Regions from separate parts of the Geitlerinema sp. PCC 9228 genome, predicted to be linked through region 2. Evidence: riboswitches for the same ligand, from Rfam matches in the RefSeq annotation. Region 2 holds a riboswitch; the other holds the start of a gene.
The links. A riboswitch is a leader RNA that binds a small molecule or an ion and turns the genes downstream of it on or off. The one in region 2 is predicted to bind cobalamin.
Positions count from the first base shown of each region.

Region 1: it holds a riboswitch for cobalamin, as region 2 does, so the genes downstream of both, AS151_RS06250 (energy-coupling factor ABC transporter permease) here and AS151_RS14135 (sirohydrochlorin chelatase) in region 2, are expected to answer to the same signal.

Region 1 covers NZ_LNDC01000077.1:1,690-16,850, reverse strand. Annotated here, with positions in the region: gene AS151_RS06280 (DUF5684 domain-containing protein) at 79-405, shown strand; gene AS151_RS06275 (Hsp20/alpha crystallin family protein) at 578-1,021, opposite strand; gene AS151_RS22740 (hypothetical protein) at 1,153-1,305, opposite strand; gene AS151_RS06270 (ATP-binding protein) at 1,511-2,659, shown strand; gene AS151_RS06265 (DUF3226 domain-containing protein) at 2,662-3,312, shown strand; gene AS151_RS06260 (glycoside hydrolase family 15 protein) at 3,707-6,964, opposite strand; gene AS151_RS06255 (WecB/TagA/CpsF family glycosyltransferase) at 7,381-8,091, shown strand; cobalamin riboswitch at 8,189-8,336, shown strand; gene AS151_RS23045 (hypothetical protein) at 8,506-8,640, opposite strand; gene AS151_RS06250 (energy-coupling factor ABC transporter permease) at 8,769-9,494, shown strand; gene AS151_RS06245 (energy-coupling factor ABC transporter substrate-binding protein) at 9,525-9,848, shown strand; gene cbiQ (cobalt ECF transporter T component CbiQ) at 9,848-10,642, shown strand; gene AS151_RS06235 (ABC transporter ATP-binding protein) at 10,624-11,460, shown strand; gene AS151_RS06230 (alpha-glucosidase) at 11,461-13,149, opposite strand; gene AS151_RS06225 (heavy metal translocating P-type ATPase) at 13,306-15,161, opposite strand, start outside.
Region 2 covers NZ_LNDC01000133.1:2,269-17,429, reverse strand. Annotated here, with positions in the region: gene AS151_RS14210 (GDSL-type esterase/lipase family protein) at 1-672, opposite strand, end outside; gene AS151_RS14205 (DNA-directed RNA polymerase subunit omega) at 903-1,130, shown strand; gene AS151_RS21635 (hypothetical protein) at 1,152-1,589, shown strand; gene AS151_RS21630 (hypothetical protein) at 1,552-1,824, shown strand; gene AS151_RS14190 (DUF1818 family protein) at 1,855-2,226, shown strand; tRNA gene AS151_RS14185 (tRNA-Pro) at 2,321-2,394, shown strand; gene AS151_RS14180 (TMEM165/GDT1 family protein) at 2,458-3,075, opposite strand; gene AS151_RS14175 (cytochrome b/b6 domain-containing protein) at 3,471-4,067, shown strand; gene cbiD (cobalt-precorrin-5B (C(1))-methyltransferase CbiD) at 4,298-5,416, opposite strand; gene AS151_RS14160 (cobalt-precorrin-6A reductase) at 5,429-6,193, opposite strand; gene cobM (precorrin-4 C(11)-methyltransferase) at 6,231-7,028, opposite strand; gene cobJ (precorrin-3B C(17)-methyltransferase) at 7,046-8,917, opposite strand; gene AS151_RS14145 (precorrin-2 C(20)-methyltransferase) at 8,914-9,633, opposite strand; gene AS151_RS14140 (bifunctional cobalt-precorrin-7 (C(5))-methyltransferase/cobalt-precorrin-6B (C(15))-methyltransferase) at 9,820-11,115, opposite strand; gene AS151_RS14135 (sirohydrochlorin chelatase) at 11,136-12,095, opposite strand; cobalamin riboswitch at 12,134-12,288, opposite strand; gene AS151_RS14130 (cobyrinate a,c-diamide synthase) at 12,400-13,785, opposite strand; gene cobW (cobalamin biosynthesis protein CobW) at 13,870-14,925, shown strand; gene AS151_RS14120 (DUF6232 family protein) at 15,001-15,161, opposite strand, start outside.

The DNA.
Region 1 (15,161 bases), on a different contig from region 2:
CGCATGGATCTATAGCTTTTCGAGGAACATGAAGTTATAAATCTCTGTTAACCTCAGGATCTTCCAGGAGAAGTTAGCATGGATACATTTGTTTTTTTATTACAGTTAGCAGTAGTTATTGTTGCCATCGCTGGCAATTGGATGGTTTTTGAAAAAGCTGGGCGACCGGGATGGGCTGTTATCATCCCCTTTTATAATGTGTACGTCATGTTAAAAGTAGCTGGCAGACCAGGTTGGTGGCTAATTTTAAGCTTTATTCCATTGGTGAATCTCATCCTCATTGTAGTTCCTTTTGATATTGCTAGCAAATTTGGAAAAGGTGCTGGCTATGGTTTGGGACTTTTGTTTCTACCATTCATTTTTTATCCAATTCTGGGTTTTGGTAGTGCGAGATATCGCCGGTAAGTGGTTCCAGCAATGTGATTTTGCCGTTGGTTTAATTTTTGGTTTTTCAAAATGACTAAAAACTTACCCAAGCCAAGGGAGGTTGGCTTGGGCGAAATGGGGGTGAAAGTTTCGGGGATGCTTTTATTTGGTTACAAGAGAAGGTGTTCGGTGGCTACGAACCGGAGACACCTTAGCTGATGTTAACGCGCACGGAACTGTTTTTCTCTTGTTCTAGCTTGGGCAAGTACAGGTTTAAAATCCCGTTTTCAAACTTGCCTTCCGCTTGTTCGTTGTTGACAGCAATCGGCAGGTCTACCACCCGCTCAAATTTGCCGTATTGGAACTCGGAACGGAAGAAGCCCTTGTCTTGGTTTTCTTCTTCCTGACGATGTTCGCCACGAATGGTGACGGCGTTCCGGCTGACGTTAACATCGAGGTCTTGGGCTTTCATGCCAGGCATTGCAGCGCGGAGGTGGAGGGCATCCCCGTTATCCCGTAGTTCGATCGCTGGTTGCCACGGGGTTTGGGTGGAAGTTAAACCGCGATCGTACCCCGTAATTTCGTCAAACAGGCGATCCATTTGACGGCGTAAGGGTTCGATTTCGGTGGCAGGGTTCCAACGAACGATAGCCATAGAGTCTCACCTCCTTGGGTCAGAACGCTACAGCCTATCGCCTTTCGACCTCACTTTCTACGGTACAAAACTGTCAGCTAGCTGACATTGAAGGCAACCGAACAAACAATTTTGGTTTCCCGTAATTTCCCTTAGGCAGCTGTGGTTTTGCCTAATTCGGTGAGGAATTGGAAAGCTTTGGCGATGTAGCTGGCGCAGACGTGGGGAGAGGTTTCGTAAAAAGAACGCCAAGCCATAGATTTGTCCTCGTCGTAGCAAGATTCTCGTTCTGGATAGCGTTCCAACCACGCTGCTACCTTCTGAATAGATTTTATAAAGTTTCGATACAGTGGGTTGCATGTTTAATTGTCTTGTATTACTATTTTCATTAAATTGGATTTTGTCTATAGATGCGAATTCAAATGTAATGTACTTTGCTAACGGTGACCAAGTTTTTTTTAAGTAGACAATTAGGATGGGTCTATTATTTCGATATATAGGCTTGGTTTTATGCTAAAAACAGTAAAAATTGAAAACTTCCGGGGATTCCAATCTTTTGAGCTTTCAGAGTTGGGAAGAATCAATTTATTAGTTGGTAAAAATAATAGCGGTAAAACTTCTGTACTAGAAGCAGTTCAACTCCTACGTTCCCATAATCATCTCAAGCCTCTGATAGATATACTAAGAAATCGAGGTGAGTTTTTTTGGGGAGATTGCGAGAAAGAACCAGAGTTTGATATACGTCATTTATTCTACGATCGTAAAATTGAACCCGGTAGTCAGTTTTCAATATTAGGAATAAACAGAAATCACTCAGAAGAAAAAGTTACTGCATCTATAAAAGTGCATGATGATGCTGACGATTCTTATAGCCAGTTGCAATTATTTGAAGGCAATCGAGAAACTTCCGATTTCAACAGTATAGATGATATTAATATACTTGAATTTATTCTTAAATGGGAAATTGGAACACAAGAAGAAATCTGGAAATCACCTTTGTCTGAGAATGGGGGATTGTCTTATCCATACAAATACATTCGTGACAGGCAAAGAAAATTCCTTTCAAGGACACAATCGAAAAGAATTGAGACCCAAACTCAGTTTGTTACTCCTTCTTCCCTGACTGTTAAAGAAACAATGGACCTATTCGATCGAGTTGTTTTAACACCTGAAGAAAATTTAATAGAGGAAGCACTTCAAACTATTGAACCCAAAATTGAGCGTATTGCCTCAGTAGGTTCCGATCGAGTTTCAGGATCGAGGGGAGGATTCTTTGTTAGTCTCTCTGATAGTAATCGGAGAATTCCTATTGGTAGTATGGGGAATGGCATATGGCGCATGCTAGGATTAGCACTAGCAACTGTAGGTGCATCCAATGGTATTTTAATTGTTGATGAAATTGATACTGGTCTGCATTTTAGTACAATGTCGGATATGTGGGCATTAATTTGGAAAGTAGCAAAAAAATTAAACGTACAGGTTTTTGCAACCACACATAGCAGCGATTGTTGGATGAGTTTAGCCACTCTTGCTAACCGAGAAGATATAGAAGAAGATGGAATTACCATTCAAAGAATAGAACCAGAGAAGCATACGAGTGTCGCCTTTCATCAAGACGAAATTGTCATGGCTGCCCAAAGAGATATTGAGGTACGTTAAGAATGGCAGGCAGGTATAACCCTAAGAAGTTAATTGTTGAAGGCGACCAGGATAAAAGGGTGATACCAGAACTAATGGAAGCAAATGGAATTGCTTGGGGAAATACAAGAGAAACAGCGGTGGTTGATATTGAAGCGTATGGTAGCGATCGCTTTATTGATGAAATTTTTATTTCCACCGAACTGAAAGCATCTGGACGAACTTCATTGGGATTAATTGTAGATGCCGATAACGATTTAAATGTACGTTGGCAAAGTGTGAGAAATGCTTGCTTAGCAAGTATTCCCGATATTCCTCAAAAATTACCAGCAACCGGACTTATTCACCCTACAGACTCTGGGATTAAATTTGGCGTTTGGATAATGCCAGATAACCAAACCCAGGGAATGCTAGAAACTTTTTTAACATATCTAATTCCAAATACCAAAGAATACCTTTGGCAGTACGCCAGAGACGTGACTCAAGAGGCTTCCAATAAAGGAGCTAGTTTCATAGAAAATCACTTTGAAAAAGCATGTATTTATACTTGGTTGGCTTGGCAAAATCCACCAGGAAGACAATTGCATAATGCTGTGATGGAGAAAATCCTCGATCCTACCCATCCTCGGGCACAATCTTTTGTTAATTGGTTCAGAACATTGTACGATCTATAGGTGGCTTGTACGAAATTGCACTTATACCATTTTCTTAAAAGCTTGTAATAAATAATCGGTGTATTTTCGTAGAGGCACTTCGCGAATCCCTCTACCAGGGCAATTAGAGAATTCCAGAAACTCATTGTTTTTCAGAAATAGTATAATAAAAGCCACAAAAAATAGGGCGGAGTTCAGACAATCCCCACCCTAGAGCAATTGTTTGACGTTTCATACCAAATCCGCGACGCAAAACCACAATTTTTCTGTAGGGGCAACCCCTGTTGGGGGTTCCTTTTGTAGGGGTAGAAGGGCACTACCCCTACATTTTTGTGGGTGTATGTACATCGGATTTCGTATTATTCAAACAGACTTAGTGATGGAACCAGCAATTTTGGTTTCCCGTAATTCCCGGTTAGGCAGCTGTGGTTTTGCCTAATTCGGTGAGGAATTGGAAAGCTTTGGCAATGTAGCTGGCGCAGACGTGGGGAGAGGTTTCGTAAAAAGAACGCCAAGCCATCGATTTGTCGTTGTCGTAGCAAGATTCTCGTTCCGGATAGCGTTCCAACCACGCCAAACGCACCGCATGACCGATAATGATATCTAGAACTAGATACTCTTCTACCTGTAGTTGGGGATTGCGCTGCGCGATCGCGGCTAACTCCATTAAAGCTTCAATGTTAACCTGACGGTAAGCCGGTGCCACAATTTTATTGAGCAAATGTTCCACTTGCAGGGCAAAATTCTTTTCCCCTGGTGTCATTTCCGAGAGAATGGTAGCGCTATCGATGCGGTTGCGTCGTTCTAATTTATCGCCAATCACCAATCCCTTGCAATGTTTCATCAACAACCATACCTGGGGATAAAAATCCTCTGGAACCCTACCGGCAGCGCCTTCCAACTCTCGGTGGCGCAACCATCCCCCTTGGGGAGGAGTTTGGGGGGTTTCTTCGGGAAAAATCACCCAGTCGATATCGGCGGATTTTTGGTTGAGATGGAGAGATTCTTGTTTTTTCAGCAATTGGTTCATGCTGGCATAGCCTTCCAAGACTTGTCGCAAGCGGGTTTTGATTTCAAATGGACTGATTTCCATGAGGGCTTCGTAGGCTTCATCTTGGGTTAGTTGATTTTCTTGTGCCAATTCGCTGGTTAATAGCAAAATTAAATAGCTGACGCGCAAGGTTAATAAGCCGTCGAATAGTTGTGGGTCTGATTTTAGCAATACGCTTAGGTACACTAAGATTTCTTGGGTTAAAACCCGATCGCGTACGTCTTCGCTGCACAACTCGCAAATGAGTTCCAACAGTTCCAGGTGCGATCGCGGGCGGGTAATCAAAGAGCGATCGCTGTAAGCTTTCCCCACCGCAATCTGTTTCTGACGCACTAAAATATCGGTTACGGCATCGGATAAACTAATATCCACTTTCTTTAACAAGCCTGCTGCATAACGAACCACCGCCCAGTAGGGGGCAAATGGCAGACTAGAAGCGGGAAAATCGCTGGTTCGGGGAACTCCCTGACCGGCTTTAAAATAAATTTCCTCCAGCAAATCTGCCACCGTCACCGGTACTTGGGGTCCACCCATACCAGTATCAAACTGCAACCCCTGCAAACGCGCCATCGCCTGCAAAATCTGCACTTGTTCGTACAAGTTTGCCGATTGCCGCAATCGCTCTAACAAGCAGTAAATATCGGTTTCGCACTCCAAGCTAAATTCTTGGGTTTTTGGCAAGGGCTTGGTTTGGGTGGGGTCAAACAGAAGGTAATACTGGCTGGAAGGCGCTTCCTGAATCGATGGTTGGGGAAAAGCAAACTCGTGCAGTTCTTCAAATCGTTCTTCCCCAGAAGTAAGGATAAGTTGTTGCAAACGTCCCAAATGAACGGGGGTATCCCCGCAATTTCCTTGACGGAGTTCTTGGGCTAAGGCTAAAACCGCCTCTCTTCCTGACTCTAGCATCTTGCGCGTTAGCAACAAAACCACAGTTGGACGCCCTAGTTCGCTCCAATGGCGGTGAACGTAGGCAATTTCGCTTTTAATTTGCGCGACGAGAAAGTGATAGTCAAAGGTAAGATAGAACTCTTCTTTTTCTAAAAATGACGGCAAAAACACCATGGTTTCGCCACGAATGCGGAAAATGCGGGAAGTTGTCAAGCTGCGCAGGCGACGAATGGGACGTCCGGTCAATCCTAGTTTATCGTTGCGGCCAATTTGCGTGTAGGCAGCGGCTAATTCTCGCGATCGCCGAATTTGAATTGGTTCCACTTCTTGGGGGGTTTGCGCGATCGCGCCGTAAGCAGCCAAATCCGCTTGCAAATTTTTATCTTCCGCCAGCAAGGCTACCTGTACCACCGGCTGGCGATCGCTACCCAAACGCTGGTATCTTCCTAATGGGTCAATATCCCCCACCTCCAGCAACCGTTCCTGCAACAGTTGCACCAACCAATACAAACTTTGCGCCCAAATCAACGGCACATTTTCATTGGGCAAACGCTGCTGGCTGTGGGGATTTTGTCGTTCTGCCTCAATATTCACCGTCGGTACGTAGTACAACTCCGGCAATAATTTTTGACCGTCCTTTTCTACCAGCAAACCCGATAATTTCTGCAGGTAGTTCTCCGTTTGTTCCGTATCCCGACGGCAAAGGCCATCCAAAGCCAAATAAGTAAAAAATAACGGCCATTCGCATTCAATATGTTCAAATTCCTGTAACTCCCAAGGTTCGTAATGCAAGCGATCGGTATCTTCCAAAACCGTTTGGTGTCCGTCGCGCAAAAAACGCTTGCAGCCATAATTCCCTTCCAGCTTATCAATAATTTTATCCCGCGTGCGTCTCACCAAATCCACATTTTCCACAGCAAACGCCGGAAAACCAATAATACTCAACAACGCCGCATCAGTTTCTTTTGAACTAGACTCCCGTGGTAGCAGCGATTCCAGCGTAATCCGGGCGCGGGCAATTTCATCGGGCAAAACATGAATCACAGACGCCTGACCGCCGCGAACCCCAAATAAATTTAACCCATTTAACGCTTCCAAAGCAGCTTTGGCCATCCCCACCGAAGAAGCATTTAACTCCGCATTGCCCTTATTAATTTTATTTCCCCGCTCCCAAATACCATAATCCGGTGTTCTATAAGTACGCCCAATATAATACACCAGATTTTGAATAAAATTCACCTCATCGATGGTATAAACAATTTGCAACCCCGATGCCGTCATTTGCGCTAACATTAACAAAAAGATAGACGTAGCATCCAGTTGCAAATGCCCCCACTCATCGTCGCCAACCGCCGTATCTCCCGTATCGGTATCGTATTTGGCGTGTAGCGAATAGGGGGGCGATTGATTTTGCTTGAACTGTTCCACTTTATCGGCTTGCCGCATCATGGCAAACAGCAACCCCCGCATCAATTTAATCGTACTGTGTTCCAGTTCGGAGGTTCTGCCTTGATTTTCATCGATTTTGCGGTAAGCCAGCGCCAATCCCCACACGCACAGAATGCTGTAGACATTATCCCGCACCCAAGCGTCTGTATAGTCGCCGTGGCTGTTAATGGCGGTACTGGCGGGCAGCAAACCCGTGAGAGGACTTTGGCGGGAAAGGATGGTTTGCTGGATTAGGTTGTAGTAACGTTCCAGCTTGACTTTTCTTTGTTGAGCACTGATAGGCATGGGACGAGATTATAATACCTTTTATACGAATGCAACCCAGTTGTAGATCGGTAAACAATAGTTGGATTTTGATTGCCAAAGTTTCGGTACAATCCGAAGTCTCAAATGGAATGGCGTACTGGCACATGAGGTAGGAAGTTAAATTTCATTTAACAATAGCATATTTCCAGTTGTACCACCAGGTGGGTTCGTGGAAACATGGGAACATACGAGAAAAATATAGAATTGATTCTGATAGGATCCCTATGGGAAAGCTCTCAAATTGAGAAATTTTTGATAGGGCGATCGCAAACGCTGCCGTTTGCAACCCCTCGCCCCATTGATGGGTCTATTTTGTCGATTGGCTACTTTCCTACTTGTCTTTCAGCAATTTTCATGAATAATAAGAAAGGGAAACCGTGCTTGGCTGGATGGCTATGTCGCAGGTACTGGAAAAACAAACAGTTTTGGGATATCCCGTACATCTGGCTAAAGATTATTTAGCTTGGATCCGCGATCGCATTTACCAAGGGCAAGGAGGGCATATTGTCACCCTCAACGCCGAAATGAGTATGCAAGCAGAATCCAACGCCAAACTGGCAGATATCATCAAAGCTGCCGATTTGGTAATTCCCGACGGGGCTGGCGTGGTTTTATACTTGCGCTGGAAAGGGAAGCAAGTGCAACGCTATCCCGGCATCGACCTAGCAGAAGCATTATTGCAACAACAATATAGAGCGTTTTTGTTCGGCGGTCAACCAGGAGTTGCCGATATCGCCGCCAAAAACTTACAAACTCGTTTTCCTCAAATTCAAATTGCTGGCTGCCAACACGGCTATCTAGGGAGAAAGGATATGGATCGATTTTGCCAAACCTTGCTACAGCAACAACCGCAATTGGTCTTGGTAGGGTTGGGAGTTCCCCGACAGGAATTTTGGATTGCCCAATACCGCCATTTGCTGCCAGAAGCCATTTGGATCGGGGTTGGCGGTAGTTTTGATATTTGGGCAGGAGTAAAAGAACGCGCTCCTGCTTGGCTGCGCGACAATCATTTAGAGTGGGCATATCGTCTGTATCGGGAACCCTGGCGTTGGAAGCGGATGCTGGCTTTGCCCAAGTTTGCGTTGAAAGCCGTTTGGCACGGGTGAAGGGAGCGTATCGAGTGTGGGAGAAAATACAATATTAAAAAATAGAGTAATATATCTTTACGTGGGAGGGGGCAAACAGAATTTCTGTTCTGTGGTATAGTCGATAAATCGAGTTGGTTCTAATGGGGAACAGCCATTAGATGCAAAGGGGAAAGTTCGGTGCAAGTCCGACGCTGTCCCGCAGCTGTAATGGGAAATGTTGGTTTCCCTAAGTCAGAATGCCCGCCAGCTCAAAAGTTAGCAAACGCATCTGCGAGGTACGGATGGTTGATTGCAATTGGAAAGCAATTCGATTTTCAGTTCGTCCGAGAAGAATATTTTCACAAAGGAATTCTCACGCTTCCCAGTTGGAGATGGCAGGGAAACGAGAGAATGCAGAGAATTTCTTTTTAACAAGATTTTGGAGAAACCAATTTAGCGGAACATCGCTACGCAGGTGGAAAACCATCGAGTGGGCGTTTCCAGAAGGTTCTGGCGTTGGATTTCTCGATCGATGCTGAGTTGACTGCGCTTGGGAAAGTCGTTTTTTAAAAAATTCCCAATTGCCATAGAAACTCCAGAAATTCAGGGAGTGGCCGCACTTTGGCGGTTCGTTCGGGGATTTCTTTCTTATTTTTGTTGTTCTTTCTAGGTTCGTAGTGATGAGAAGCAAATCGAAGCTTATACATCTCGCGGTTATGGCGGCTTGTAGCTGTATTTTAGTGATGGTTTCTGCTGCACCAGCCAGAGCCATGCACATTATGGAAGGCTTTTTGCCAGCTGGTTGGGCGATTTTTTGGTGGGTTGCGTTCCTGCCATTTTTGATTTTGGGCATTCGTTCCATTACGCGAATTACCCGCCAAAACCCAGAATTAAAACTCTTGTTGGCGCTATCGGGGGCTTTTTGTTTTGTGCTGTCGGCGTTGAAAGTACCTTCGGTGACTGGGAGTTCTTCCCATCCCACGGGAACGGGATTGGGGGCGGTTTTGTTTGGTCCTCTCAGTATGTCGGTGTTGGGCACTTTGGTTTTGTTATTCCAAGCTCTGTTGCTGGCACACGGCGGGATTACCACGTTAGGTGCCAATGCCATGTCGATGGCGGTGGTTGGTCCTTTTGTGGCTTATGGAATTTATCGTTTGACCGTTCGCGTTAGCGGCAAGCAAGGAATTGCTTTGTTTTTGGCGGCGGCTTTGGGAGATTTATCCACTTATGTGGTGACTTCCGGGCAGCTAGCGATCGCTTTTCCCGAGGAAACCACTGGGATTTGGGGGTCATTCATCAAATTTGCTGGCATTTTCGCCGTCACCCAAATTCCACTAGCCATTAGCGAAGGATTGCTGACAGTATTGGTTTGGAATTGGTTGCAGGCATACAACCAAGAAGATTTACAAAGCCTTCATGCCTTGCAAAATCCCAGTTCCTAGCAACGTTGTTTTGAATTGAGGAGAAAAATGATGCAAACGACAAATTCCGGCTGGAAAAACTTGCTTCTGCTGTCAGGTGTGGTCGCCTTATCAGTCATTCCCTTGGTCGCCGTCAAAGATTCCCAGTTCGGCGGGGCAGATGGCAAAGCGGAAGCAGCCATTGCAGAAGTAGAACCAAACTACCAACCTTGGTTTTCCCCAGTGATTACCCCGCCTGGCGGCGAAACCGAATCCATGCTGTTTGCCTTGCAAGCGGCGGTGGGTTCTGGCATTTTGGGATTTGCCATTGGTTTGTATAAAGGGCGTTCTCAAACCAGAAACCAGCAAAACCATCACAACCAGCCTACCGAGTAATGACCCTCCGTATCGATACTTTAGCTTATAACAACCGATTGCGATCGCTGGCTACCGAACAAAAGCTAATTTTCGCGATCGCGGTTTGGTTGCTAGCATTATTGGGGCATCTACCAGTACAATTGGCCATTATACTGTGGATGGCGGTTTGGATCGTACAATATGCCCGCATCCCCATCAAAACCTATTTGTTGCTGGTAGGCATCGCCTCCTTTTTTTTATTCGCCAGTTTGCCAGCCTTTCTAATTCAAATTTCCCCCAATACCAACATTTTCGCCACTTCCCCATCTTGGGCAACCTGGCAAATCGGTTCTTGGCACTTAGGAATCACGCCCAAAAGCCTGCAACAAACCATTGATGTGGTCGGGCGTTCCGCCGCCTGTACTTCCTGCTTATTTTTCCTACTGTTTACCATTCCTTTTACCCATTTGCTACAAGTTTTGCGCCGCTGGCACTGTCCTGCCATTGTCACAGAATTGTTATTATTAATGTATCGCTTTATTTTTCTCTTGCTAGAAACAGCAGCCCAGTTGCATTTAGCACAAAAAGCCAGAGGCGGCTATCGTACCAGACAGCGAACCTTCAAAAGCGTCAGCCTGCTAGCCGGGCAATTGCTGGCGCGTACCCTGGGGCGCTACCGTCAGTTTCAATATAGCATAGCCGCGCGGGGATTTTCCGGCGAATTTCGGGTATATTCCCCAGAAACAACGGCATATTCGTGGCGATATGCCCTAGAATCGATAGTGGGTTGTTGTGGGTTGCTAGCGTTGGAAGCATGGTATCTTCTGAAATGACAGATTGGTTTTTGCAGTTTCAAAACGTTACTTATACCTATCCCGGGCAAACCCAACCCACCATTGACAACCTCACTTTATCCATTCCCCAGGGCAAAAAAAGCGCCCTCATCGGTCAAAACGGTTCCGGCAAATCCACCCTCTTATTTTTGGCGGATGGTTTGTACAAACCCCAACAAGGGGAAATTGCCATGCCGCAAATGCGCTTGCGCTACAATCGCCGTTCTCTAAACCGCTGGCGCAAATCGATTGGTTTGGCTTTTCAAGACCCCAACGAACAATTGGTGGCGGGTACGGTAACCGAAGATATTTCTTACGGTTTGTACAACTTGGGATTGCCGGAAAAGGATATAAAACAGCGACTGCGGCAAATTATTGCCGATTTTTCTTTAGAAGAAATATGGGAGTCGCCCTTACATCACCTTAGCATGGGACAAAAACGGCGGGTTGCCCTGGCGGGTGCGATCGCCTTGCACCCGAATTTGCTGCTTTTAGACGAACCCACCGCTTATTTGGATGGACTGCAAACCCACCATTTGCTGCAAGAACTCGATCGCATTTGGCAAAATGGTACCACATTGCTGATGGCAACCCACGATTTGGATTTAGCCTATGCGTGGGCGGATTGGTTTTTTATTGTGCATCAGGGGAAGCTGATCCTGCAAGGTAAGGCGGAGGATGTATTTTCCCAGCGCGACCTTCTCAGGGAAGTACAATTGGGGGTTCCCCTATTGTGGGAAGTTTGGGAAAGTTTGGGCAAGCCGACGCCGATGCCAAGAAATGTAGAACAATTGCAACAGCATTTGCACAAAACATAATTACGACAAATCGGCTTTGACAATGAAAATTTCAAAAGGTTCCAATCGCTTTGGTAGTTTAATCGTTTGCCCGGATTCTAACCGATTGGAGAGCAAAACCTCCCAAACTTTCGGAACAATATGTTCGTCGGTGGTTAGGTCTTTTTCGTAGGAAAAATTAATGACCACCAAAACGCGTTCCTGTCGGGTTTCGCGCACGTATGCCAAATGTTCGTAGGGATAGTGAATTAAAGAACGCCAACGACCGCGAATTAAAGCCTCGCTATGTTTGCGAATTTCAATTAATTTTCGGTAGAAATTTAGGGTAGAATTGGGGTCTTGCCATTGTGTGGAAACATTCACCTGGGGATAATTTTTATGAACGGGAAGCCAAGGTTCGATATCCCGACCAAAACTAAAACCAGCATGGGCAGAAGTATCCCACTGCATGGGCGTTCTAGCGCCATCTCGTGAAGGTAAAAATTCGCCGCCGATGTGCGGTGCCAAAACTTTATCTTGGGCTTTCTCTTCGGGGATATCGACATTGTTGACCATGCCAATTTCTTCCCCATAATATAGAACTGGTGTACCGCGTACGGTTAATAAAATTGTAGCGGCGGCGAGGGCAATTTCTTGGGAGTCAATGCACAAACTACATTCTACCCAACGGGATAAATGTCGGGGGATGTCGTGGTTGTCTAGAAAATAGGTTGGCCAGGCTTGGGGTGGGGTGATGAGTTCTTTTTTTTCAATTTCTCGTTGCAAATAGCCGGGATACCAAGTGCTAAAAGGAAATTCAAAGTTAAAGGCTAAATGGAGTTCGTCGTTGTTAACACCGTAAAAGCTGGCAGAATCGAATAATTGGTTGTCGATAAAGGTTTCGCCAATTAAAACGCGATTTTTGTAGCGATCGCAAATTTCTCTGATTTCCTTGACAATTTGATGGTTCTCCGGTAAATTTTTATTGTAAATGTGGTGTTGGTTGTTATAAGCGTTGCGATCGCTGGCTCCAAATTTTGTCGGATTGGGACGAAAATAGGGGTCTTTGCTATAAACGCTGGAAGCATCCAACCGAAATCCATCTACCCCTTTCTGCAGCCAAAATTCTATCACCTCATAAATGGCTTTTCTGACCTCTGGATTTTGCCAGTTTAAATCGGGTTGGTTTTGATTAAATGTATGGTAATAATATTGCCCTCTGGTTTCGTGAAAAGTCCAACCGCTACCACCAAAATAAGAAAGCCAATTGTTAGGAACCCCACCCCCTGGCGCTGGGTCTTGCCACAAATACCAATCGCTTTTGGGATTGTCTCGACTGGAACTGGATTCTAAAAACCAATCGTGTTGCGTAGACGTATGGTTGATAACCAGATCCATGATAACTTTTATCCCTCGTTTGTGGGCTTCTGCCAGCAACTCCTCAAAATCTTGTAACGTACCAAATACAGGCGCAATCCGATAGTAATCGCTGACATCGTAGCCATTATCCACCATGGGAGATTCGTGAATCGGAGACAGCCAAATAGCATCAATCCCGAGGGAATGATTGCTTTCCGGATTGCCATCGTTGAGATAATCCAATTTCTGGATAATTCCTTGCAAATCGCCTTTGCCATCGCCGTTGCCATCTGCAAAGGTCAGAGGATAAATTTGATAGATGATTCCCGTTTGCCACCATTTGGTAGGGGAAAATTCCATGTCTTGTGTCATGCTGGATAGCCATTATTCAACAACCAAATCCCAATATAACGTTTTTTCGCAGGGACAATTTGCAAATTGCCCCTACAGGATTTTTAACCTTTGTACCGCACTTCCCTGAAAGTTTGCTGAAGAAATTGCTAGAAAGATATAAAAATTGCCTTTCCTTTATCCTCGCAACAAGCGCATCCCATTCAGAGTAACCAATAAAGTCGAACCTTCGTGACCCAACACGCCAGCCGGTAGCGTCAGTTCGCCGAAAAAGTTAGCCACAATTAACAAAACAATCGATGTTAGCGCCAGGGTAATGTTTTGCCGAACAATGCGTTGCGACCTTTTGCCAATGGAAATCGCCTGTTCCAGCCTTTCCAATCGATTCGCCATCAACACAATATCCGCCGTCTCCAAAACCACATCGCTGCCAGCGCCTCCCATAGCAATGCCTACGGAAGCCTGGGTTAAAGCTGGTGCGTCGTTAATGCCATCTCCCACCATGGCAACAAAACGATGCTGTTGCTGCAATTTTTGAATGACATTTACCTTATCTTCCGGTAGCAAATTGGCATACACTTGAGCGACACCTACGGCTTTGGCGACGGATTCGGCGGTAGCGGCGTTGTCTCCTGTGAGCATGGCGGTGGTGGTAATGCCCATTTTTTTTAGGTTAGCATGGAGCTGGGCTGCTTGGGGATGTACTTGGTCGGCAACCGCTACAAGTCCCATAACTTGCTGGTTTTGGGCAATCCAGATAACGGTTTTGCCTTCTTTTTCCAGTTTTTCTGCCTTTTCAGATAAAACAGGTTCGATGGATGCTTTGACGGCTTCCGTGACAAAAGAAAGTTTGCCTGCCCTGACGGGAGTGCCTGCCACCGTACCGGAAACCCCCAAACCGACGTTGGCTTGCAGGTCAATGGCTTCTAAAAATTCAAGATTTTGCTGGTTCGCTGCTTGCACCACGGCTTGGGCAATGGGATGTTCGGAGTAGGCTTCCAGGGAGGCAGCCAGTTGTAAAAGTTGCTCTGGGGTGGTGTCGGCGGCGGGGATGCAGTTGCTGACTTGAAGAACGCCGGTGGTTAAGGTACCGGTTTTGTCAAATGCGATCGCTTTTACTCGACCAATTTGCTCTAACTGCGCGCCATCTTTAAATAAAATCCCCTGTCGCGCCCCTCGGGCAATCCCCGACAGCAGGGTAGGCATAATCGCTGCCATTAACGCACAGGGAGAGGCGACCACCAAAAACGTGAGGGAACGATAGATAGTGGTTTCCCAACTCCATTGCAAAAGAAAGGGCGGCAGCGTTCCAAATATTATCCCAGCTACCACAATGACTCGCGCGTATCCCCGTTCAAATCTTTCTAAAAACTGTTGCGAAGGGGGTTCGGTGCTTTTGGCTTGTTCTACTAGCCGAATGACCCGTTGAATCAAACTGCTTTCTGGCGGCTTGTGGAGTTCTACAAGCAAAGCCCCGTTGCCGTTGATGGTGCCGGCAAATACTTCGTCATCGATGGTTTTGTCAACTGGAATGGATTCTCCGGTAATGGGTGCCTGGTTGGCGGTACTATTTCCTTGTCGGATAATACCATCAGTGGGAATAAGTTCGCCGGGTTTGACCAAAATGCGATCGCCGATTTGCAACTGTTCGGTGGAAACCATCTGTTCTTGCCCTTGCTGCCAAATCCTTGCCGTATCGGGAGTTAGCTGCATGAGAGAGCGAATATTGCGTTCCGTGCGATGCATGGCAATATTTTCTAAGGCACCGCTGATGGCAAAAATCAGAATTAAAATGGCACCATCCACCAACAAATAGTATTCCTGCTGCCACAATCCCAAAATCGATGCCCCCAGCGCCGCCACCACCATCAGCAAATCCACATCCAATTCCTTTTCCTGCCAGAGGGTGGTTAAGCCTTCCCGCGCGCTTTCGTAGCCACCAATGATGTAGGCTGCCAGCAAAATCCAAATACCGCCGCCAACCCAGTTGCTGTTAAGAGATAGCCAGCCGAGAAAGGTCAAAACGGCACAAG
Region 2 (15,161 bases):
GAAAGGTTCCCAATGCCGTAAATCGGTTAAAATGGCTCGATACCCCTGGGGATTGGGATGTAAACCATCTCGACCGATGAGGGGTCGCCACCAAGCTGTTCCCCGTTGCTGCCACAGGTCGTACAAATCGAGGTAGGGAAGGTTGTGGGCAGCACAGGCTTGGCGCGTTGCTTCTTTGTAGCGGTATTGGTCTTGGTGGTTGTAGTACAAACAGTTGAGAAAAGGCATTTTCGTTTCGTCGGTGGGGGGCATCCCCACAAACAAAACTGGGCACAGTTTTTGCGCGCGTACCAGCAGCTCGCTTATTTGCTTTTGAAACTGGGAAAATTCGGTAAAATTACGCCCTTGTGGGGATTGCAATCGGGCAGAGTCGTTGACACCGACAGATAAAATAATGATATCGGGGACGCGATTGCGCAGTTCGCCGCGGTTGCGGAATTCATCTTCCAAACGCTGGGTTACCTGTTCCACGCGATCGCCCCGTACGCCCAAATTGTACACCACATGACCGGGACTGCCATCGAGCATCCACTGCCGTCGCAGCCTTTCTACCCAACCGCCTCCTTCGGGATCGCCAAAGCCGTAAATCAAACTATCTCCCAAAGCCACGACGCGCAAGGGATGGGAACGGGGAAGACGGTCTCTGTTAGAATCGACAGAAAGCGTTTGCATAAGGAACTTCCAGAATCAGGTCAAACGTTACGTGCGTATCTGCTGGGACCGATTGACTTAGGGGTGCTTTCGCATTTTTAGCAATATTTTGTAAATCTTCATTTATCTCCACAAAGATACACGATATAGTATCAGTAGGAAAGCGTAACCAAAAATTTTCTCGCTGCTCCCTTTTTGATCCACTTCAGTGCGTGTTAGGAAGATTCTTTATGCTCCCTAGAAGAAGACGGATGCCCAAACGAACCTCCATCGAACCGACGCACCTCATGCATCGGGGCGAGGAGTTAATTGAAGCCGCATCCAACCGCTATCGCATTACCGTTCAAGTAGCCACCCGCGCCAAACGTCGCCGCAGCGAAGACATCGACAGCTTGGACGACCCGATGATGAAACCGGTGATTCGAGCGATTATTGAAATGTCTGATGAATTAACCCAACCAGAAATTATTGGTGATTGAGGAAGTAGCAGAGATCGGAAAATGGCAGACCGGGGGCTTGACAAATTAACCAAAATATGGTATGCATTTGGCGCTGGTTGCTTGCTAGTGGGGGGGTGGCTGTTGGAGATAGCACCTGCCGCGAAGGCGCAGCCAGCAAGTTCTCTGGATGTTTCCGGGTCGGAGATGGTTGCCCAGCAAATTCGTTCTACCGGCAGTCGCGATCGCACCAATCAAGTTTGGCAAAAAGTCTACGAGCAATTGCCCGATTTGCCTCGGGAAAACGATTACGTTAGCCGCAAAACGGGAGAGGTGCTGACCGACAATACGCTGGTGGGGCGTTTGATTCGTTACCATCGATATGTCAAGCAGCGCCCAGTGCGCTATCGCTTGGATTGGAAGCTGACCATCGCCGATTACCTGCAAGCCAACGAACCCATATTTGCCACCAACTATCCCGGTAGCAGCACTCACTTTTGAGACCAATCCCTTAGAAGGCGATCGCGAGGCGATTGCCAGTTTATCCCGCGAACAGCGCCATGCCTTGGTGAATACCTTGGTAAGGTTATTTTATCCCCAATACGAAGAGCTGGTCCGCCAGCAAGCCGAACGGGAAGCTGCGACTGCTGCTAATTCCGAAGCCAGCGACCCCGAACCGACCAACTCCCCCTCACCGCTACCGCAACGGGGAAATGCCGATTTGTTGAAGCCTTAACTTTTAATTTCAGATTGTCTGCGTGGGATGATGGGCGATCGTAAAATTCTCAAAAGTGGCAACGGGTGGCGGTTGGGATGGGATCCCGATGCCGGGGAATTTACCGGTTTGCTAGGCAACGATACCTGGGCTATGGAACTGACAGCCGCTGAGTTAGAGGATTTTTGCCAGTTGTTGGAGAAGCTGGCAACTACCATGGAACAGATGGCTGAGGAACTAATGGATGAGGAAAGAATTGCCTGCGAAGCCCAAAGCGATCGTATGTGGATGCAGGTAGAAGGATTTCCCCACGCTTACAGTTTGCAAGTAATTTTGACAACAGGCAGGCGTTGCGAGGGATATTGGGAAGCGGAAGCGATCGCCCATTTGCTGGCAGCAGCGCGATCGCTTTCTGTATTTTAAGAAAATGCACGCAAAAAATCTGTCAAGCTGTTGACATAGAAATTGAGTGTGCTACGATTGTAAATGCTTCGCAAGGAAGTAAAAACAAAAAAAACGGGGCGTAGCGCAGTTTGGTAGCGCACCACTTTGGGGTAGTGGGGGTCGTGGGTTCAAATCCCGCCGCTCCGATTTTTTGCTCAAAATCCCCAATAGCAACCTCTAGTTTTAGGGGTTGTTTTTTTATGGATGAGATTACCGCATTTCCCAAGCCACCAAAGCACCGAAAACCAAAAACAAACAGCCACCTGCTATAGTTAACCAGCGTTCCGAGAGACGACCGCTGATGAGGTTGCCGCTAATAACAGCAATGGCAGTAGCCATACCATGTCCTAGAGTAGCACCTAACGCAACGCCCAAAGGATGCTTGGCAGCGGCTAGGGTTATGGTAGCAATTTGCGTGCGATCGCCCCATTCTGCAAAGAAAGTTAACAAAAAGGCTTCTAGCAAAATAGACATCGTAGAAAAGGAAGTTGCCTTTTTTTCGTGGCTTTGAACCGCTTCTGCAGCTTCCTTTTGTTCTGCCAACCAGCTTGCCGAACGAGCCATCTTGACCCCATCGTACAGCATTTTGAAACCGAACCCCAAAAATAAAGCGATCGCCAACCAGCGAACGTAGTGTTGCGGGAAAAATACTGTCACCTGACCCAACAGAACCGACAGAACTGTCATCAAAGACAAAGCTACAGTAACGCCGATAAAAATCCAACGGCGTGGGTGTCGCGTAGCCAAAATCATACTAATAAAAAATGATTTATCTCCCAGTTCCGATAGTGCAATGAGCAGCAATCCAGCAGTCAAGCCATTTAACATAACGATAAATACAAAAACTTATCAACCAAATTAAATTCACGAACGGAAACATAAACTTTTGGCAACGCAATCGCTAGATAGAAGCACTGCCCAAAAATACTCGATATATTGTTCGTATATTACAATTTTTATAACTGGAAAATCAAGTCGTTTCCCGTACTTTCTCATTCATTTTTGTGTCATATTATTTTGAAATTTATTTCATTTTTCGCGATCGCAATTAACACTTTATTTTCATTTTGATTTCATACTGTATTCAAATTGCTTTCATTTTTTGAAAAACCAGGTTTTCTGCCATCATGTATAGGAACAGCGAACGAATTTAGTTTACTTTTTCACTAGCATAACCGAAAAGTTTGCTATTATAATTGCTAGAAAAACACAAACAGATATCCATGTCTTTCCGCACACCATACCAACCCCTACTGCTGCGTATCCTCCATAATGCCAGTGGCTTGCTGGCGATCGGGGCTTTGCTAACCGGTTTTTTGGTGTACAATACCTACGATCGCCGATTTGGTGGCATTCCTTTCCCGAAAATCGACGATATCCAAGGAATCCACGGTAGCTTGGGATTATTTTTTCTACTGGTCTTTCCCTTTTTGGCTATTTATAGCTTTCATTGGGGGTCCAAGAAACTTCTATCTGCCGACTTTGCGAAAAAAATCACCCAAAATATCGGTCAACCAGTCTGGTGGGTTAACTGGCAGCGAATCACCAATACCTTAATCTTGCTAGCTGCTACCTTGTCTGTCATCTCTGGCAGAATGATGAAAGAAGCCTGGCTACCGGCAGGGGAACTGCATCATGTTTGGTACAATCTTCATCTGATTGCATGGGTCATTCTTTTGTTTTCGCTAATAGCTCATATTTCCATGAGTTTGCGGGTAGGAGGCATTTCCCTACTGCGTTCTATGCTAAACTGGCGCTATCGTGCTAGCGATTCTCCTTCGTTGTGGCTGCGTTGGTTGCGATCGCAATTGCGACGATAAAATTCCTATATCGCCCATGAACATCCATCAATTCAAACAAAAAATCAAAAAATGGCAGCCCAATCCTGCCTTGCGCGTCGTAGAATTTCTCGTATTGGGTGGCATCGTACTAGCCTTTCTCATGCCACTTGCATATTATGTATTTCCTGGAAAAAACAATCCCAACAGCCAGGAAACTTCCTCGCTCCTCTTTTCCCAAAACCACTCATTAGGAGCATCTTTTCTCTATTTTAATTAGTCTCATTGGACTTTGTGTCCTTTGTGTCTTTGTGGTTTTGTAAAATCTTCTCCGCATTGTCATCTTTTGCTAAAATATTCCCCGTGCGATCGAACAAAATCGTACCAACTTCAACAGAAGTATCGGCATATTTTTGTACGTATGCCAGCGACTTGGCAGTAATTTTTGCCGCCAGCTGTGCCATAACAGCATCGGCTACATGACGTTTTGCCAGTTCCTTGTAAGCTGCCGCTGCCGTCTGCGACTGCAACACCGCCTTCACCGCATCCAAATCGCCACCTACTTCCACCACCGTAGCCGCCAAAACTTCCAACTTCCCATCTGCCACGTGGCTAGACGTATTAAAAATACCGCCGCCGAGTTTGGCTAACTTTCCGTGATAGCCAATTAACAGCACAGATTCCGCCTGCCGCAACCCCGCTTCCACCAACAAAGCACCCAACCAGTTGCCAGTTTGCACCATCGCTGCCTGGGAAATCCCCAAATTAGCACTCACTTGCATACCATTGCTACCAATACAAAAAGCCAAATGGCGAGTCTTTTGAATCGTTTCTTGCAAATGCTGGCGAAAATCTTGCAAACGGTCTTCTGCGGAAAGGGGTTGGGAAATGCCACTGGTTCCCAACAACGACAATCCTTCTAAAATACCAAACGCCTCGTTGGAAGTTCGCGTTGCCAGTTGTCGTCCTTCCGGTAAAATAATTCGTATAACGGCGGTTTTGTCGTCGGGAATCAAAGGCAGAATATTGGCATCGAAGATATCCCTGGCGTAGCGATAAATAGCGGCTTTGCCAGTGCTGGTTTTGCCAATCCCTTCCCCACCTTCTAAAATCATAGGTTTGTTGCTTCTAGGTTGCAATTGTACCCAAGCCCAAATGGGAGTATTTCTCGTTAAATCTAAATTATCTCCTGGGTCGCTGCGGGTAATGGCTAAAGCGGTGTCGGCATCGAGTTTGGCTACCTGTTCGATGGGAATTTCGGCGGTATCTGGCAGGATGTTGGTAGAAACAGATGCGGGAGGTTCTGCCGTAGCGGGATTTTGACAGCAGAGAATGGCTGCTTTGGCGGCAGCAACGGCAAAAACGGGAAGGGTGTAGCCAGTTTGAACCATAGGGATGTGAATTTATTCCGTTGAACGACAAAATGACTGGCAAAACGATCGCAGTTGCGATAAATTAGATGTTTGCTGGGGATAGTTGATGTTTGGTCTTTGAATTGCCCATAAATCGATGCCCATTTCCAGGGCAACGGCTTGTTTGACATCAAAACCACCCGCTTGACCGCTGGCTTTGGTAATAACTGTATCGATGTTTAATTTTTGCCAAAGTTGGCGTTCCGGTTCTTTGGCGGCTGGGGTGCGTTGGAGAATGAGTTTTTCTGGGTGGAAACCAGCAGCGATCGCTTGTTCGCGAGAAGATTCGCTGGGCAAAATTCGCGCCCAAATTTGACAGTACGGTTGCCAAGGGATAAAATAGGGTAAAGCTTTTACTCCCAAAGTTAGCAAGATTCGCCGATTTTGAAAATTTCGCTTGTCCATCCATTGAACGATTTCTTCCACATTAGCAAAAACTGTGGTTGGTGGCGATCGCATGGGGATTTGCGGTCGTTCAAAGCGTAAATAAGGCAGTTGGGTGGCGATGGCGGATTGGGAGATTTCCGTGGCAAAGGGGTGGGAAGCATCGACAATCCCTTGAATGGGATATTCGGCGATTAATTGCGAAATTTTCTCAGGAGTCATTTTGCCCACGCGAACCTCCCCAGTCAGATTTTGATACAATTTGGCAGCACTTGGCGTCGTCACCGTCACCACCCAATGACAACCAAGTTCGCTCAAAACGCCAGCCACATCTCGACTTTCACTTGTACCACCGATGAGCCATAGTGCCATAATTCTTGTTTAAATGGTAGGCTGGGCATTGCCCACCCTACTTCTTGGGTCGAAAAATATGCTGGTGTTCTTCATGATACAGACGAGAACGAGATTCCGGACTGCCAGCTAGGGCAGGACTGATGATGTAAAGAACCGTACGTTTGAGTTTTTGTTCGTGGGTTAGCGATACCATCTCATCCAAACGTGCCAATTTGACATATTCATCATCCCAACCGACACGATATAAAAGAGCCATTGGCGTATCCGGGGGATAGTGTTCTAGCAATTTTTCTTGTGCCTGTTTGCAGTGGTGTGCGCTTAAATACAGGCAGAGAGAGGCGCGGTGGGAAGCGAGGCTGGACAAATCTTCGTCGGTGGGAACGTTGGTTTGCCCTTGCATGCGGGTGAGGATAATGGTTTGCACCAGTTCCGGAACGGTGAGTTCTACTTGCAAGCGCGCGGCTGCTCCTTGAAAGGCACTGACCCCAGGAACCACTTCAAAGGGAATGTCTCGTTCTAGCAAATAGACAGTTAGTTCGTGCAAAGCACCGTACAAACTCGGGTCGCCGTCTTGCAAGCGAACCACGGTTTTGCCGGCTTTGGCGCGTTCGGCTACCAAAGGCAACCAGTCTTCCAAAACTTGCGATCGCGTATCGACAATTTCCGCATCGGCTTTGGCAACCGATAGCATATTTTCGGGAACCAGCGACCCAGTATAAACAATGGTATCGGCGGTTTTTAAATAGTTTTGACCGCGAACGGTAATTAAATCCAGCGCGCCGGGACCAGCCCCCACGATCGCAACTTTGCCTTTAGAATGGTTATTATTAGATGTATTGTTAGCATCAAACATAGACAGTCCTCTAAATTTTAGAAATCATATTTACCGGTATAGCCTCTGGGAGTGATGAAGCGATCGCGATAACGAAACGTACTTTCATTGCCAATTAAAATCACCGTTAGCATATCCACCTGACCTTCTTCGATATCATCCAGCGTGGTAAGATAGATACATTCATCTTGGCGATAAATCGAACGCGCGATCGCAACCGGTGTTTTTGGCGAACGATAGCGGCGGAAAATTTGCAAAGCCTTCGTCAACACCTCAGTACGATTTTTAGAACGAGGATTGTACAAAGCCACCACAAAATCAGCCATCGCCGCCGCTTCCACCCGCCGTTCGATAACATCCGTTGGCGTTAGCAAATTAGAAAGGGAAATTGCGCAAAAATCGTGCATCAACGGCGCGCCAACCTTGGCTGCCACCCCCTGCAACGCCGTAATGCCGGGAAACACCTGCACTTGTGGATTTTCCCCATCCCAATCTTGGCTTGCCAACGCTTCCATCACCAAACCCGCCATGCCGTAAATCCCGCAATCGCCAGAAGAAATCACCGCCACAGTCAATCCCCGTTTGGCGAGAAAAATGGCACGTTCCGCGCGTTCCACCTCCTGGGTGATTTGGCTATCTTCCCGACATTGCAACGGATGCAGCAGGGGTTCGATTAAATCCAAATATAGCTTGTAACCGATAACAACATCAGCCTGCGCGATCGCACTTTTGGCAGCCGGCGTAATTTGGTCGAGACTTCCCGGACCCGACCCAATCAAATACAATTGTCCTATATTCGGATTGTATTCTACCGTACTGCGAGCAATACTGAGGGTACAAGCACCCCTCGCATCGCGATAAACTCGTTTGCCAATAGCAATTTCCGCCAATTCCGAACTACCTGCAGCCATCAAAGCCGCCGCTTCCGAAACAGAGGGAGTACCCACCGCTTGTTCCACCGCCGCCGACGGATGGGGAACATCGACCTTCGCCAAGGTTTCCCTGGGATAAAACTGCAAAGGAACGTTCAGACGGTTGGCAAGTTCCAGCAAACCAGGTTCATCTGCTTTGATATCGATAGAAGCCAAACCAGCAACAGCCTCCACCGCCAATCCATTCTCCGCCAGCAACTGCCGCAAAGATGCTTCCAGCAAATCGACTTCCGTTCCCCGTTCGCAACCTACCCCCACCCACAAAGTTCGGGGATGCCAGCAAACAAGTGGCATGTTCGTAGGCGATTCGCGAATCGCCTCTGGCGGCAATCTATCGCCAATCCAAATGGCAGCCGTCGCCTCCGCATCATCCATATTATCCATTTCCGTCGCAAACTGAAACGGATGGTTGGGTGGCAGAGAACCCCGCCAAAAATCCCAACCCGCCTGCTGAACCACCAGAACCGGATTTCTCCTAGCAATTGCCGAAGAAACCCCCAGCCAATCCCCACTTCCCCGTTGCCAGCCGTAGGCATTTCCCAGCAAATCCACCGCCGGAAGTTGGTAACCTTCCGAAGCCGACGTAATGACTGGCGTTCCTTCCAAAGCCGCCGCAATCTGACGCGCCAAAGCATCCGCGCCACCGATATGACCGCCGCTGACGCTAACTGCGAATTGACCGCTTTCGTCAACAGCAACGACTCCTGGATCCTCTTCTTTATGGTTTAGAAAAGGCGCGATCGCACGTACCACCGCACCCACCGCTAAAATAAAAATTAAGCGATCGCATGTTTGCCAAAGTTGCGGCAACAGCGAAGACAGCGACCCGCGATAGGTATAGAAATTTTCTGGGAATTCTTCGTAACTACGATCGGTAATTTTGGTCCAAATTTGTGCTGCAGGCAAAACCGTCTGCAACCGCGATGCCAGGCGAACGCTATTGGGAGTAGGTGCAATAATAGCAATCGATAGGGTCATGCCGAATCCTGCTTTCTTAAAATTAAAATAGAAAAATAATGGGGTTTGGCTGTGGGTTCGATTTCTTTTAAAGTGGCATAAATTTTCTGTTTATCCCAACCTATCCATTCTACCAGTTGGGCGCGTTCCAATAAACCTTTTTCCTGCAAAAAATACCAAACATCGGTAAAAACAGAACCCACCTTCATCAGCACCACAACTTCTGCCCATTGCAAGGCATTTTCCAGTTCTTGTAAACTATAAACCGCCGGCAGAATAGCAATTTTTTCGCTACCAATCGCCAGCGGTTCCTGCAAAACCGATGCTGCTGCCAGCGGCGAACAAATCCCGGGAACCGAATCAATTTTGGCATCTGGCAATTGGGATTTCAGGGTTTGGAAAATATAGGTAAAGGTACTGTAAAAACTAATATCCCCTTCCGAGAGAAAAGCCACATCCCGACCGGCTTTTAAATAGGGAACCAATTGACTGGTAGCTTTTTGCCAAGCCTGTTCCAAATGGTCTTTATCTCGAACGAAAGGCAAATATAGCGGCAAAATGGTTTGTTCTGCCGATAAAAAATCCCGCACAATTTTATAAGCCATTCCTGGCTGACCTTGATTGTTTTGAGGAACGGCAATTATATCCACGGACTGGATAATTCGCAATCCTTTTAAGGTTAACCATTCCCCATCCCCAGGACCAACGCCAATTCCCCATAAAGTTCCCAAATTCAAGTTGAATTCTCCTTCCCAAAAACCTTTGTGTTCTTTGTGTTTTTGTGGTGCAAAAAGTTATATGAAATCCTCTTGAATAGAAGTTGATTGTTCTCAGACCCCCGGCTGTCGCCGTCCCCCTTGGCAAGGGGGACTACAGGGGGTTATACCGGTCGAAGCAAATTAAGTCTATAGTCGGATTTCATATTATGATTCCGGACAAATTCCCTGCAAAATCATCACCGGATTTAAAGGAACAAATCGCGTCGATTCTTTTAAAGCCACCGAACGGGAAATATTCGCCTGAATGGATTGTACTTGCCAATTTTTCTCAGTAAGGTAGGTTTGCGCGCTGCTGTAGGCTTCGATGGTGGCAAAGTTACCAACCAAAACCCCGCCTGGCGCGATCGCATTTGTAGCAGCTTCTAAAATAGCAGGTAATTGACGACCGCCACCACCCACCATAATCCGATGGGGAACTGGCAAATTGGCAAGAACTTCTGGCGCGCAACCGCGTACAATTTCTAAGTTAGTGATATGAAAGCGATCGCGATTTTTGGCGATGGTATCCACACCAGCGGTAGTCTTTTCAATAGCATAAACCCGCGCATCCGGCAGCAAACGCGCAATTTCCACCGCAATGGAACCGCTACCCGAACCGATATCCCACACCACTTGCGACGGTTGCAAACGCAGCATCGCCAGCGACAAAACCCGAACTTCCTGTTTGGTCATCAAACTAGGTCTATCGGTAAAGGTATGCAAGTCGCCATCGGGAATTCCCAAAAGGGGGGTTCCCCAACGCTGGTTGGGAGTAGCAATGGCTTCCAAAACCACCACATTCGGCTGGGGAAATGTTGCTTCCACTGCCGCTTCCGGAAACATCCCCGCCACCTGTTCCGACGGCGACCCCAGTTCGCTGCATACCCAAATTTTATATTGTACGGGAGGACGCAAATCTAAAATGGTTTTGGCGATCGCGCTAGGTGTATAGGTACCATCGGTTAAAATAGCAATTGGCGATTTTCCCTGTTGCAGCGGTTTATCCAAATTCTCCGCCATCCTGCCATGAACGCTGATGACGGTAGCGGATTGCCAGGGGAGGCGCAAGCGGCTAAATGCCAGTTGTACCGAACTAACATGGGGATGGAATACCAGTGTCTCGGGGTCAAAACGTTCCTGCAACAGACGACCGATGCCAAAAAACAACGGGTCGCCACTGGCAAGAATCACCAGCGATTCGGAGTTGCTGGCGATTCGCGAATCGCTGGCGATTCGCGAATCGCCACTACAGGCTTCTACCTTCTGCAACCAAGCTTCCATATCCCCGGCAATGGGGATGGTTTGAACCTGGCTGAGGTCGATATGTTCGCTACACAGTTGCAAATAGCGATCGCTACCAGCAATGCAAGTAGCCGCTTCTAACTGCGATCGCGCCGTTGCTGACAATCCAGCGACGCCATCCAATCCCATACCGATGACATGAATTTGGGGTTTTGCCATGGGAACGCCAACGCTAACTTTTAGGGAACCTGCCAGGCGCGTTCGTGATAATCCTGCGGATGCGCGTAGGGGTCTTCCGCGCCATGATGGTGGTGGTCGTGGTGATGGTCGTGATGGTGGTCGTGGTGGTGGTCGTGGTGGTGGTCGTGGTGGTGACCGATAGCGCCTACCTGTTCGCTAACAGCGCGGCGGAACTTGCACATTTCGCAGTTCATCACTACTTGACCCTCGCGCGCCTCTTGTTCCCGTTCGCGAATCAGGTCGAATAAAATTGGGTCCAAACCAATTTCGGAAATGGTCTGAATTTGAACATCTGGATTTTGCTCTTGTTGCGCTTTGGCGGCATCTTGAATGCGTTTGACCAAAACTCCCGTAAATAGAAAATGAGGAATCACCACGATGCGCTTGGGATTCCAAGTCCAGGCGCGTTCAAAACCTTGGTCGATGCGGGGATGGGTAATGCCGCTGAAACAAACCTCGATACCTTTGTAACCGCTGCCTTCCCACAACAAACGTGCCAGCTTGTAAACATCACCGTTGGCATCGGGGTCGGAAGCGCCACGTCCCACAAATAAGATAACAGTTTCCGATCGCTCTACTTGGGAAGTTTCGTCTACTTGTGCCAATCGCTGCCGCCACAAGTCTAATAATTTGGGACTTACTCCGAAATGCCTGCCGTAGTGGAAGGTCAATCCCGGATGGCGGGATTTAGCTTTGTCGAGTTCGTTGGTCACGTCAAATTTATTATGGCGCGCCGCAAATAACAAAACTGGCAGTGCGGTAATTTCTTGGTATCCCATCTCTATGCAGCGATCGACCCCTTCTTGGATTGAAGGTTCTGTCAGTTCCAAAAAGCAAGGAATCACTGGTCGGGAGCGATCGCGCTCTTGAAATGCTTCGGCAAAGTCGAGAAATGTCTGTCTGCCGTCTTTATCTCTGGTTCCGTGTCCTAAAAGAAGTAAAGGTGTTGTTTGACTCATGTATCCACATCCTTTCCCCGTGCGACGCAGGGAGTTACCATCGATGTACTGTAAAAAATTGGCATTCTGGCTTGGGTTGTTGCCACGTTCGCTTGTGGAAGACCCATTACAGCTGCGGCACAGCGCCGGAATCGCACCGGACTTTCCCAATTTTTTACGTTGATTGTTCGCAATTTACCTACTGTAGCATAGGTACCGCCAGAGGTCGAAGAAATTTTTTATAAAATAATTTGCCCGTTACCATTTTTTGCCAAATTTTTCAAGCATTGCGATCGCCAAAAATTCTCTTATTCTCTTTTGTTCGTTATTGTTGATTGGCAACCTGGCGACAACTCTCCACAAAAGAATGCGCAAACTCGGGATTGTTGGCAAAATGTAAATGCACGTAGCTTGCCAAGGTATTTTTCATTTTATATCCTTCACGTACCGATGATTTTCCGCGTCCAGAAACTTGATAGCAAGTTGAAACTTCCCCACCACCATCGAGAATTTCGGAATAGTGAAAGCGATGGCCGCGAATCGTACAATTATCTAGGGGAAATCCAAATTGGCTATTGTTACTGTCAGTATGAACCTGTGCGTATCCTAATTTAACTTTGCGACTCATGCGCGTCCAAAATGGAAATATCCCCACCAAAGAATAGCGATCGCCTTGTAGGGATTCAATGCCTTGGGAAAGATACATTAACCCCCCACATTCTCCATATACAGGATAGCCAGCATAACAAAAATCCCGGACACTTTTGACGAGCGATCGATTGGCTGCTAATTGTTCGGCATATAATTCTGGATAACCGCCACCAATATACAATCCCTGAAGATTTTTTGGCAAAGGATCTGTTAGTGGCGAAAATTCTATTAACTCGGCACCATAATTTTCCAACAATTCTAAATTTTCTTGATAGTAAAAACAAAAAGCATTATCCCTAGCAACGCCAATGCGTACCTGCGAATGAGATAGCTTGGAAGACATCCAATCGTCTGGCGATGGCGGTGGCATAGAAGTCATTGCCGAAAGCGATAAAAGCTGGTCTAGATCGAGATGTTCCTCCAGCAAATCCGCCAAAGCATCAATATACATATCTCCCAAATCGTCTTCAGTTGCCATCCACAAACCTAAATGGCGTTCCGGAATCGCCACCGAATCGCTACGGGGAATTGCGCCGAGAAAAGCCACATGGGGAAGACGTTCCAACGCTTCTCGCAAAAGCGAACCGTGACCCACACTTCCCACACAATTGCAAATCACCCCAACCAGGTTTACTTCTGGATCGAAATTGGCGTATCCTTGTACCATGGCTGCCGCACTGCGAACCATCGAACGCGCATCCACCACCAAAACCACTGGAATTCCCAGCCATTTTGCCATTTCTGCGGTACTGCCAGCTTCGGTGGTGGGTCCAAAACCGTCGTACAATCCCATTACGCCTTCGACCACAGCAATATCGCTGTTGGCGGTATATTTTTGAAACAGGGAAAGATTGGTTTGCGCCGATAGCATCCAACCGTCGAGATTGTGACCCATTCTGCCAGTGGCTTGCCAGTGGTGGCTGGGGTCGATAAAATCGGGTCCAACTTTAAATGATTGTACGGTCAATCCCCGTCGGGATAAAGCGCGCATCAAACCGATAGAAATAGAGGTTTTGCCAACACCGCTGTGGGTTCCAGCAATTGCAATAGCTTGGGTCATAAAAGAGAAAATATGGTAGCAGTATTAAAATAATCAAGTCTACCAACTAAAGGTACCCATTTCGATCGATTTTTTATGAAAACAATGCACAAACTGCCAGTTACTGTCATTACCGGATTTCTCGGTTCCGGCAAAACCACCACCATTCGCCACCTCTTGCAAAACAGCGAAGGTCGTCGCGTCGCCGTCTTGGTCAATGAATTTGGCGAAGTTGGCATCGACGGCGAAGTATTGCGTTCCTGCCAAGTTTGCGATGAAGAAGAAACTAAAGAAACCAGCAATGGCAACGGCAATGGCAACATTTTGGAATTGGCAAATGGTTGTCTGTGTTGTACGGTTCAGGAAGAATTTTTGCCAACCATGCAAGAATTGCTGAAACGCCGGGATAGCCTCGATGCCATTGTCATCGAAACCTCGGGATTGGCGCTTCCCAAACCTTTGGTCCAAGCTTTTCGCTGGCCGGAAATTCGTACGGGTGCTACTGTAGATGGTGTGGTGACTGTGGTCGATTGCCAAGCGATCGCGCACGACCAACTGGTAGGCGATTTAGATGCCTTAGAGGCGCAACGTCAAGCAGATGACAGTTTGGACCACGAAACGCCGATTGAAGAACTGTTTGAAGACCAGCTAAACTGCGCCGATATGGTCTTACTGACCAAAGTGGATTTGGTGGATAAAACCACCCGCAACCGCGTGGAAAATTGGTTGCAGCAGCAACTTCCCTCTCACGTCAAAATCGTTCCTTGCGAAAGCGGACAAGTGGCAACCGACGTTTTGCTAGGCTTTAACGCCGCTGTTGAAGAGCATTTAGATTCTCGTCCCAGCCATCACGATACGGAAGAAGAACACGAACACGACGAAGATATCAACGCCGTCCACCTGACATTCGACCGCGCCTTCGACCCCAAAGATTTGGTCCAACGCTTGCAAAATTTAGTCCAAAATTGGGAAATTTATCGCGTGAAAGGCTTTGTGTCCGTCCCCAACAAGAAAATGCGCTTGGTTATGCAAGGGGTAGGCAAACGATTTACCCATTTCTACGACCGTCCTTGGCAACCCGACGAACCCCGTCAAACGCAATTGGTTTTCATTGGCGAAAGCTTGGATGCGGACCAAATTCGTACGGCTGTGATCCAATAAACGATATAAATAACTCTGGAAGTGTGGGAAAAGCAATTCAAGAACGTCTTTCTTCCCCATTTCCCCTGTTTCCTTCTATTCTCCATCATCCTCACGCCTTTTTTGGGCGATCGCTTGCTCCAATGCCGCTTGTAACTTATCCATCTCCTGCTTGTCGTCTAACTCTGGTTCGATTTCTTTGCCACCAACGGTCCTTATGGAAAGTTTATAATTCCCTTCACCGGGATTGAAAAATT